Regions from separate parts of the Aeribacillus sp. JST-2 genome, predicted to be linked through region 3. Evidence: riboswitches for the same ligand, from Rfam matches in the RefSeq annotation. Region 3 holds a riboswitch; each other region holds the start of a gene.
The links. Region 3 has a riboswitch for thiamine pyrophosphate ahead of AC0KTX_RS10920 (acetylornithine deacetylase). Riboswitches for the same ligand answer to the same signal wherever they lie in the genome.

Region 1 (3,171 bases), on a different contig from region 3:
ATTGTGCTGACAATCCCTTCACCAACACGGGCAATGATTGTTTCTTCTCCTGCACCGCCGACCAATCTGTCGATGTTCGCTCTTACCGTAATGCGCGCCTTTGCTTTTACTTCTATTCCATCCATGGCAACACCGGCAATAAATGGAGTCTCAATCACTTTCGGATTCACGCTCATTTGAACCGCTTCCAACACGTCTCTTCCTGCCAAATCAATGGCGGCGCAGCGTTCAAAACTCAGCTCAATGTTTGCCCTTTCGGCAGCGATTAATGCGTTGACAACCCTATCTACATTTCCGCCTGCCAAATAGTGGCTTTCCAATTGATTTGTTGTAACATTTAAACCGGCTTTATGAGCTTTAATCAGCGGATTGATCACTCTGCTTGGAATCACTCTGCGCAGCCTCATGCCAATCAGTGTAAAAATGCTGATTCTCACCCCCGCTGCCAGAGCGGAGATCCAAAGCATAACAGGGACAAAGGAGAATAAAATCGCCAAGAAAATAAGCGCAATCACGATAAGACCCATCATGAGATAAACGGAAGGATCCATTTCTATACCTCCTATTTTTTAGTTGATTTCCCTGACAACAATCCGGGGTCCTTCTGCCTTCACCACTAAAACTTTTTTGCCTTGATCAATATAGGTGCCTTCAGTAACAACATCGAGCCGTTCATTGTCGATCATGACGGTTCCTGAAGGCCGCAATACAGTTAGCGCTACACCTTGTTTGCCGATTAAATCAGTACGGGTTTGATTGGATACATAGCCTTTTTCCGTACTAGTCGAATCTTGTAAAATGATTTTTTTAAACCACTTCATACGTTTTCCTATCACCTTTGACATAATAAATATCGCTAAAAAGGAAACAGATCCCGCAATCAACAAGGAAACGGCCATATGCCCAATGTTTTCAGCTGCAAACAGCAAACTTAAAACCACTAAAATCAACCCGATCGTTCCAGTAATCCCTCCGGGTAAAAAAAATTCCAGGAGAAGGAGCATACTTCCAGCCGCAAACAACATAACAGTTTCCCAGCCTGCCAGACCGGCAATATGATGACCGTAAAAAAACAAAAACAGCGAGGTCAGTCCAATGAAGCCGGGTGCACCGAATCCAGGACGGTATAATTCTAAAATGAGCCCTAAACACCCAAATGATAATAAAACCGGAATGACATATTGGTTTGTTAGAAACTTTGCCATTTTTTCAGAAAGCGTATCATCTGCCTGCAAGTTATTTGCATCCATCAAATCGATGTCGCGATCCGCCATCGCTTCGGCAAAAACAGGCCTTTCGAAGGATTTGACCTCATAAAAAGACGGGAAAACAAAGGACAGAATGAAAAACAGAATGCAAAAAGCAAAAAATTTATTTGGCTTCAGGCCTCTCCCTCCCTTGTTGTGATGAATATTATTACGAGCAAATGTGCAGAAAGTTTCAGAAATCAACGATACTGTAAAAATGCCATGAAACAAAAAAACTATTTTCATTATTTTGACATTATGTTATTATTTAAAAAAACACTATAACCATCTACTAGGGGTGTCCAATTAGCTGGACTGAGAGAAGAACGCGTCTAAAGTTCTTCAACCCTTTGAACCTGATCTGGATGATGCCAGCGTAGGGAAGTAGGTAGCGGGAGTTTTTGTATTGCCTTCTTTGTCTATATTGAATCGATCGGGTTTGCGCTAAAGCGAACCCGTTTTTATTTTTAACATCTCCCCTCCTATTCTCTATGCACATCTTCAGATAAAAAATGGAGGAGGAGAAAAAATGAAACATTATTTCGATGACATGCAGTTCCCAGCAAGCAAAAAAATTTATGTGACTGGATCAAGACCCGACATTCGCGTTCCGATGCGGGAAATTCAATTAACTCCCACGAAAACGGAAGCGGGAACATTTGAAAATGAACCTATAAAAGTTTACGACACGAGCGGCCCCTACACAGATCCTGATTTTCAAGCAGATATTCATAAAGGGTTGCCGGCTGTGCGCAAACAGTGGATTTTAGACCGTCATGATGTTGTGGAATATGATGGGCGCCAGGTAAAGCCGGAAGATAATGGATTCCGCAAGGAGGAAGATCAAAATATTACCACACCTTTTCATCGAAAGCCTTTCAAAGCCAAAAAAGGTGCTGTCGTTACACAAATGCACTATGCAAAAAAAGGGATCATCACCCCTGAGATGGAGTTTGTGGCCATTCGTGAAAACATGGATCCTGAATTTGTTCGTCAAGAAGTTGCCGCCGGCAGGGCCATCATCCCGTCCAATATTAATCACCCGGAAAGTGAACCGATGATCATCGGCCGGAATTTTCATGTAAAAATTAATGCCAACATCGGCAATTCAGCTGTAACATCGTCAATCGAAGAAGAAGTTGAGAAGATGCTTTGGGCCATTCGCTGGGGTGCTGATACGATCATGGATCTCTCAACAGGGAAAAATATTCATGCAACAAGAGAATTTATCATCCGCTACTCGCCCGTACCGGTTGGAACCGTTCCGATTTACCAAGCGCTCGAAAAAGTTAATGGCGTTGCTGAAGAGTTAACATGGGAAATCTACCGCGACACATTAATCGAACAAGCAGAACAAGGCGTCGATTATTTTACCATCCATGCCGGCGTGCTGCTTCATTATATACCTTTGACAGTCAATCGGACGACCGGAATCGTTTCCCGCGGCGGTTCGATCATGGCGCAGTGGTGTCTCGCGCATCATCAAGAAAACTTTTTATACACCCATTTTGAAGAAATTTGCGAAATTTTAAAAACATATGATATTGCCGTTTCATTAGGTGACGGTTTGCGTCCTGGATCTATTCGGGATGCCAATGATGAAGCGCAATTTGCCGAATTGAAAACGCTCGGTGAATTGACGGAAATCGCCTGGAAACATGATGTCCAAGTTATGATTGAAGGTCCTGGACACATTCCAATGCATAAAATTAAGGAAAATGTTGATTTGGAAAATGAAATTTGCAAAGGGGCTCCTTTTTATACCCTCGGTCCGTTGACAACCGATATTGCCCCAGGCTATGATCATATTACTTCGGCCATTGGAGCAGCAATGATCGGCTGGTACGGAACGGCCATGCTATGTTATGTAACTCCGAAAGAGCATTTAGGTCTCCCAAATAAAGAAGATGTGCGCCAAGGTGTT
Region 2 (3,171 bases), on a different contig from region 3:
TCCGCCAAAAAGGGCCAGCACCACTGTCAATAAAAATTTTTTCATATTCATCACCCCGAGACCCGATTCCTTCAAACATGACGGAAACAAAAAATGCTTTATTGAAGGTTAAAAAATAGATGCAAATATTTATTTTCGCAAGCGAAAGGGTTGAGCGCTTAAATAAGCAGCCGTTTTCCATATCCACTCCAGCGGACCTTGGCGAAAATGTTGAAACCAGACAATGCTAAAAATAATTTGGACAGCAAAAACGGCAATAGACAACAGCAAGCCTGCAAACGGCCCAACTTTGCCATATAAACCTAGCCCTATATTATAAAAAATGAATGTGCAAATCATTGATTGCAAGATGTAATTCGTTAGCGACATACGTCCAGCTGGCGCCAAAAAACAAATGATTTTTTTAAAAAATGGCCGAAAAGATAAAAAAATGAACGAAATCACATAAAAAAGCATCAGAAATGGCGCACCGACAATCAAGTAAACGTGATCGGCCGCAACAGAAAAGGCACTGATCGGAAGACCAGCCAATAGCCCAACAATCCAAACAAGTTTTAACAAACGCATATGTTTATTCGGGTCATGGAAAAGCCTTTGTTTTGCAAAAGCCATCCCGACTAAAAACATGCTTAAATATGGCAGCATGTTCAACAAGTAAATGTGCGGATGAAACGGCCATAAACCTGACATTGATAAGTAGAACAAGCGATCATGAATTCTCCTCTGGAAAATATCAGCAAAACCGCCTTTTTGATATGTTTGGAGTGATTGTTCAGCTTCCTTTTCCATTCGTTCGATGTATTCCTGATCTATGCCGCCATTCATCACATCATATTGTTCTGCGGCAGCAAGGATGCCAAGGTGAAGGGTATATAAAAGATAAAAAAAAGCCGCCCAAATCAGCAAAGTTTTGCCACTTGATTTTTGAAACAATAGCAAGATCAACCCCAATAGCGCATAATCCGTTAAAATATCGCCGTCCCAAATGAAAAATGAATGGATCAAACCAAATAAAAAAAGCACAAACAGCCTCCGAATATAGACCGGAACAAACATTTTTCCTTTCCGTAATGCCCGTTCTCTCATGACAACGGCGCCAAATCCGAATAAAAGGGAAAACATCGTAATAAACTTCGTTTGCACAAATAGATCTAATAAAAACCTTGTCATAAAGTCAGCGCCGTTCCACTTCTTTGTAAAAAAATTGCTTTCGCCAATTTCGTTTAAATATACATCCGGATAACTGAAATGCGCCATATTGACAAGGAGAATGCCAAAAAGAGCAAAACCGCGTATTGCATCGACAATTTCCAGCCGATCTTCCGTGTGGTTGGAAGACAAAAAATTACCCCTTTCTTTTTTTCTTTTTACTTATTTTAACATAAATAAAACGATTGCCGCTTTCTTCTTCCATTCCACTGATCACAAAACAATCTGTTTATACCATTTCAATGACAATGGTTTTATTATCAAGTATGATAGATATATAAAAAATACTTCTTTCTATCAACAAATCCGCAGGGGGAGCATTTGCTGAGAGTGAACGTCTTTTCGTTCTGACCCTTTGAACCTGTTGGTTAATGCCAGCGAAGGGAATGCGGAATGGTAAGATTCGCTTTTGATCTTCCCCCTCGGTATTGGTTGATGGATCATACTTAGGGGGGTTATATAATTGGAAAGAAAACGATTATTAACATTAGTGGAAGCGGCCATTTTTGCAGCACTTGCCGTCATTCTTGATTTTCTTCCGTCGATCCAGTTATCATCAGCCATATCCATTTCCATTGCAATGGTGCCTTTATTTATTTTGTCTTTCCGTTCTGGAGCAAAAGCAGGATTTATTTCCGGCTTTTTATGGGGAATTTTGCAAATTGTCTTAGGAGACGGAGAAATTTATACGCCTGTCCAAGGACTCATCGATTATTTTCTTGCTTTTACGTTTATAGGATTTTCCGGTTTTTTCAGCACAGCTATTCAAAACCGGCTGAAAGAAGGAAAGAAACAATCCGCTCTTGGTTTTATATTGATTGGAGTATTTGTCGGCAGCTTCGCCCGATATTTTTGGCATTTTATCAGCGGAGTCTTCTTTTTTGGACAATACGCGCCTGAAGGGATGTCTGCCTTTTTATACTCATTCATCGTAAATGGTGTCACAATGCTTGGCGCGTTTATTTTATGTGCGATCGTTGCAGGCGTTTTAATTCTCGCAGCGCCAAAATTAGTGTTAAATCGATAAAAGGGACTGTCTGAAAAGCCCATTTTAGTGTCACATATTTCCAAATAAAAGACCAAAGAATGTTGATTTAACAGCATTCTTTGGTCTTACTTTTTTCATGATTGGGCTAAAAAAACCATTTTTCGGACAACCCCTCTGAAAGTAGCCAGCATTCGCCAGCTACTTTCAAATAAAAATCGAAAAAATATAAAAGCAAGTGGAGAGAAACGCGTTGTTTTTCTCCACTTTCTTCTTTTTAGGGACTTATCGGACAGCCCCTACTTTTTTCCTTCATAAAGAATACTCCTTGAATTGCACTAAATATTTTTTTAATTTTTTTCTATCCACTTTAAAACCAATTCCTGGCGCTTCTGGTACGGAGACGGTGCCATCGGAAACCGTCACTTCCGGTTCAATAATATCTTCCTCCCAATACCTTGAGGAAGCTGATATATCCCCCGGAATTACAAATTGGTCAAGCGTTGCCAATGCGATATTATGCGCACGTCCGACACCTGAATCAAGCATACCGCCGCACCATAGAGGAACATTTGCCCTCTTACAATAGTCATGAATCTTTTTGGCCTCTGTCAGTCCGCCGACACGCGCAATTTTCAAATTGATGACTCGACAGCTTCCAAGTTCAACAGCTTTTTGCGCATCTTGCAAAGAGCAAATGCTTTCATCAAGGCAAATCGGTGTTGTCAATTCTTTTTGCAGTCGGCTATGATCAATAATATCATCATGGTCAAGCGGCTGTTCAATCATCATTAAGTAATACTCATCCAATTTTTTTAAATGATTGATATCTTTTAATGTGTAAGCGCTGTTGGCATCTGCCATTAAAGGCAGATCGGGAAAATGGCGGCGGATTTCTTTTATCACTTCAATATCCCATCCCGGTTTAATTTTTATTTTCACCCTTTTATATCCTTGATCCAAGCACCGTTCAATAA
Region 3 (3,171 bases):
GTTTTATACAATCGGTCTGTAAACATTTGAATTACCCCTTTCGCAGCTTTTGTAATTGTCATCGTTTTTTCTGATACCAATCAAATAAAAACGCGATCAGCGATTTTGTAAATGTTTTTAATTGGGGGATGGACAGCTTTTCATTCACCGAGTGTGCATCTTCAAGCGTGCCCGGTCCATATAAAACGACGGGAATTCCCGCTTCACTCAGCCAGCCGCCGTCTGTCACAGTAGGGGACATCGTCAGCTTTGCTTCCTCATTAAATGCCAGTTTATGTGCTTTTTGTAATGTTTTCACTCCGAGTGAATGTTCGTCATATGAAAAAGCTGGGAAAATTTCTCCTCGATCTTCAATCATCGATGTGCCGCCCCATTTAAATTTCGGAGGATATTTCCGAAGCCATGGATCAGCCATTGCAACATGATGGATATGTTCTTCAATTTCCCGGATCACCTCTACATAATGCTCTTCCGGGTAATAATGAACGGTAATCCAAAGGGAACATTTATCGGCCACAAAAGCGGCGTGCCTTCCACCTTCAATCACTGCAGGATTAATTGTGGCAGAACCAGGCGGAAAGCCTTTGCTCGTTTTCATCACTGCCCAATGCTGTTCAAGCTCTCGCAGTCCTTCAATAATTTTCATCATTTTTTCAATCGCGCTTGCCCCAAAAAGCTTCCCGCCGGCATGAATCATTTGTCTTCTCGTGCCATCGTGAAATGTCTCGGGGCTTTCAATCGTAATCCAGCCCGTGATCACCCCGCCTTGCCCTTGTATTTCACAGTTGCTTGAATCGACAACGATGGCAAAATCAGCTCGATATCCCCGGTCGCAGCACGATTTTGTTCCTGCTTCGCCTACTTCTTCTCCGACAACGGACTGAAAAATGATATCCCCTCCCGGCTCAATACCGTTTTCTTGCAGCAGCTTTAATGCAAACAGACTGGCAGCCATTCCCCCTTTCATATCCGCTACACCGCGTCCGTATATGTAATCCCCTTTAACCGTTGCCTCAAAAGGAGGCGTTAACCATTCTTCTCCCTCTTCGATTGAAGCGACATCAATATGCCCGTTAATAATTAAACTGTGGTAATTTTCTGGATCTTTTCCTTTTTTCGTTCCTACTACGACTGGATCTTGTTCATATAAATCCCATTGATCAATGGAAAAGCCGATGTCTTCCAAATATGAGGCGACATACTTTTGAGCCTCTTTTGCATTTCTTGCCGGAGGGCTCGGCGTTTCAAACGATACGAGTGTTTTTAGAAGATTCAGAAGTTCTTCTTCCCTTTCATCAATTTGCTGAAATAACGTTTGTAACACGTTGTCTCCCCTTTCTTAACATTTTGTTTTGAAAAATGGTTTGCCAACCAGCCTTGTAATGCAAAAAGCCCGTTCCCAATATAAGGGAACGGGCAAGTATATACAAAACCCATAGACAGGTTTCGATATTACTGCACCACTTCCCTACGCTAGTATGATCTAGATCAGGTTCAAAGGGTCAAGGCACACGCCTTTCTCAGCCTTTCGGCTCCCCTAGTGGTTGATAATTCTATGAAATTTTGATTTTATTACATTAAATCATATCGTTTGCAAAATGACAAGCTGGTTGCGTCATCTTTTAGCCGTCTTGAGCAGTTCTCGATAGCCGATCCTCGTAAACTGGAGATGTTCATCAATATAATTCTCTCTTTGCAAATGGCGGATCGCCTCATCAGACAGTTGTATGTGCACCTGTTGAAACTTCTGGTTGAGTTCGTCAAACGAACTGTTTAAAATAAATTCTGCCCCGAGGATCTGAACAATTCGTTCCATCTCCGGATCTCTTTTCAACAACAAGTGAGCAACTCTGTCTTTCATAAGCACAAGCTCTTGTTTCAACTTGGAAGCTTCATTCTCCTTTTCGCGAATTCGAAGTCGGTACATTTGTTTTTCTTCTTCACCGATATTCGCTCTCGTCAAAAGCTCCTCCAATAATTGTGTTTTATCTAGCTCCAATTTATTTAACTGCTGTTCTTTTTTCATCATTTCCGTCTCGTTGATCCAATCGCTTTGAACAAACTCCTTTTTCCCCTCTTTATTGACCGGTCCAATCCGATCCATTTTTCGATACAAAAGAAATACGAGAACGACTAAACATCCGTTCATTAGCAAGGTTAAAAAACGGACTAGGACATCATTAAAGGCGATGAAATAAAAAAGAACCAATACAACAACCACTGCAATGAGCACTTTCAATAAGGTTATCACAAGATTTGTCGGCTGCTTTGTCAACCTTCCCAATCTCCTTCTCTTTCAAAATAAAGCAAATTTAATTATAGCGAATATGGATCAAAAATTCGAGAAGAAAAACATGTTTTTATATTAGCAAAAATTGAAAATCTGTAAGCCATTTTTGCGAAAATCAAAAATGAAAAGTCTTCGCTGAAAGAAACAGCGCTTCATTTTTCCGGGAAACATTTCTTAGGGCATCGAAAACAGTGATTTTTTGGCCTCTTCCCCGGAACGATCAAAAAAAAGTCCATTTTAGATGTTTATTGTTCGCAAATAAAAAAAGAGAATGTTGATATAACAGCATTCTTGGGTTTTAAATGTAATCTCTGTTAGCTGCTTCACGATTAAAGACGACACTATAAAAAATTCAGTATTAGTCATTGGATTTATAATTGTTCTTTTAACTGCAATATCTGCTGCAATTTACAGAAAAAATCAAAAAGGATAAAGGAAACTACTCTAATCCTTTTTTAATTGTGGCTGTCCAAAAAGATACTGACTTTTTGGAGCTCCTATATTTTCAGAAAAAATCGAAAAAATACAAAAGCCAGTGGAGAAAAACGAGTTGTTTTTCTCTCTGGCTTCGTTTTAGGAACTTATCGGACAGCCCCGGAAGCTGTGGAATCGTTATGTTGTGCAAATTGTTTATGGAACAAAGCTATAAAAAGAACAACTAAAAGGAGCAAAAACAAAGTGAAAAAGATTGCTAAGATTAGCGCTTCGTTTCGTAAATAAGGCATATCACCCGTTGAAATCACGGCCTTAAATCCGGAAACCGAATGCGTCATCGGCAGCCATTTTCCGATCTGTTGAAAGAAATCGGGAACAAGTTCAATCGGATACGTCCCACCGCTGGAAACTAGTTGCAAAATCAGCAAAATGACCGCAATAAATCT

Region 1: another riboswitch for thiamine pyrophosphate. It lies ahead of thiC (phosphomethylpyrimidine synthase ThiC); the one in region 3 lies ahead of AC0KTX_RS10920 (acetylornithine deacetylase).
Region 2: another riboswitch for thiamine pyrophosphate. It lies ahead of thiT (energy-coupled thiamine transporter ThiT); the one in region 3 lies ahead of AC0KTX_RS10920 (acetylornithine deacetylase).

Annotation. Positions count from the first base shown of each region.
Region 1 covers NZ_JBVVUU010000003.1:147,520-150,690, forward strand. Annotated here, with positions in the region: gene floA (flotillin-like protein FloA) at 1-551, opposite strand, end outside; gene AC0KTX_RS03020 (NfeD family protein) at 570-1,274, opposite strand; TPP riboswitch at 1,532-1,647, shown strand; gene thiC (phosphomethylpyrimidine synthase ThiC) at 1,777-3,171, shown strand, end outside.
Region 2 covers NZ_JBVVUU010000012.1:67,821-70,991, reverse strand. Annotated here, with positions in the region: gene AC0KTX_RS08680 (AbrB family transcriptional regulator) at 1-45, opposite strand, end outside; gene AC0KTX_RS08675 (DUF418 domain-containing protein) at 130-1,341, opposite strand; TPP riboswitch at 1,511-1,613, shown strand; gene thiT (energy-coupled thiamine transporter ThiT) at 1,673-2,236, shown strand; gene menC (o-succinylbenzoate synthase) at 2,507-3,171, opposite strand, start outside.
Region 3 covers NZ_JBVVUU010000019.1:36,510-39,680, reverse strand. Annotated here, with positions in the region: gene tenA (thiaminase II) at 1-26, opposite strand, end outside; gene AC0KTX_RS10920 (acetylornithine deacetylase) at 59-1,324, opposite strand; TPP riboswitch at 1,449-1,549, opposite strand; gene AC0KTX_RS10915 (hypothetical protein) at 1,616-2,275, opposite strand; gene AC0KTX_RS10910 (YhgE/Pip family protein) at 2,872-3,171, opposite strand, start outside.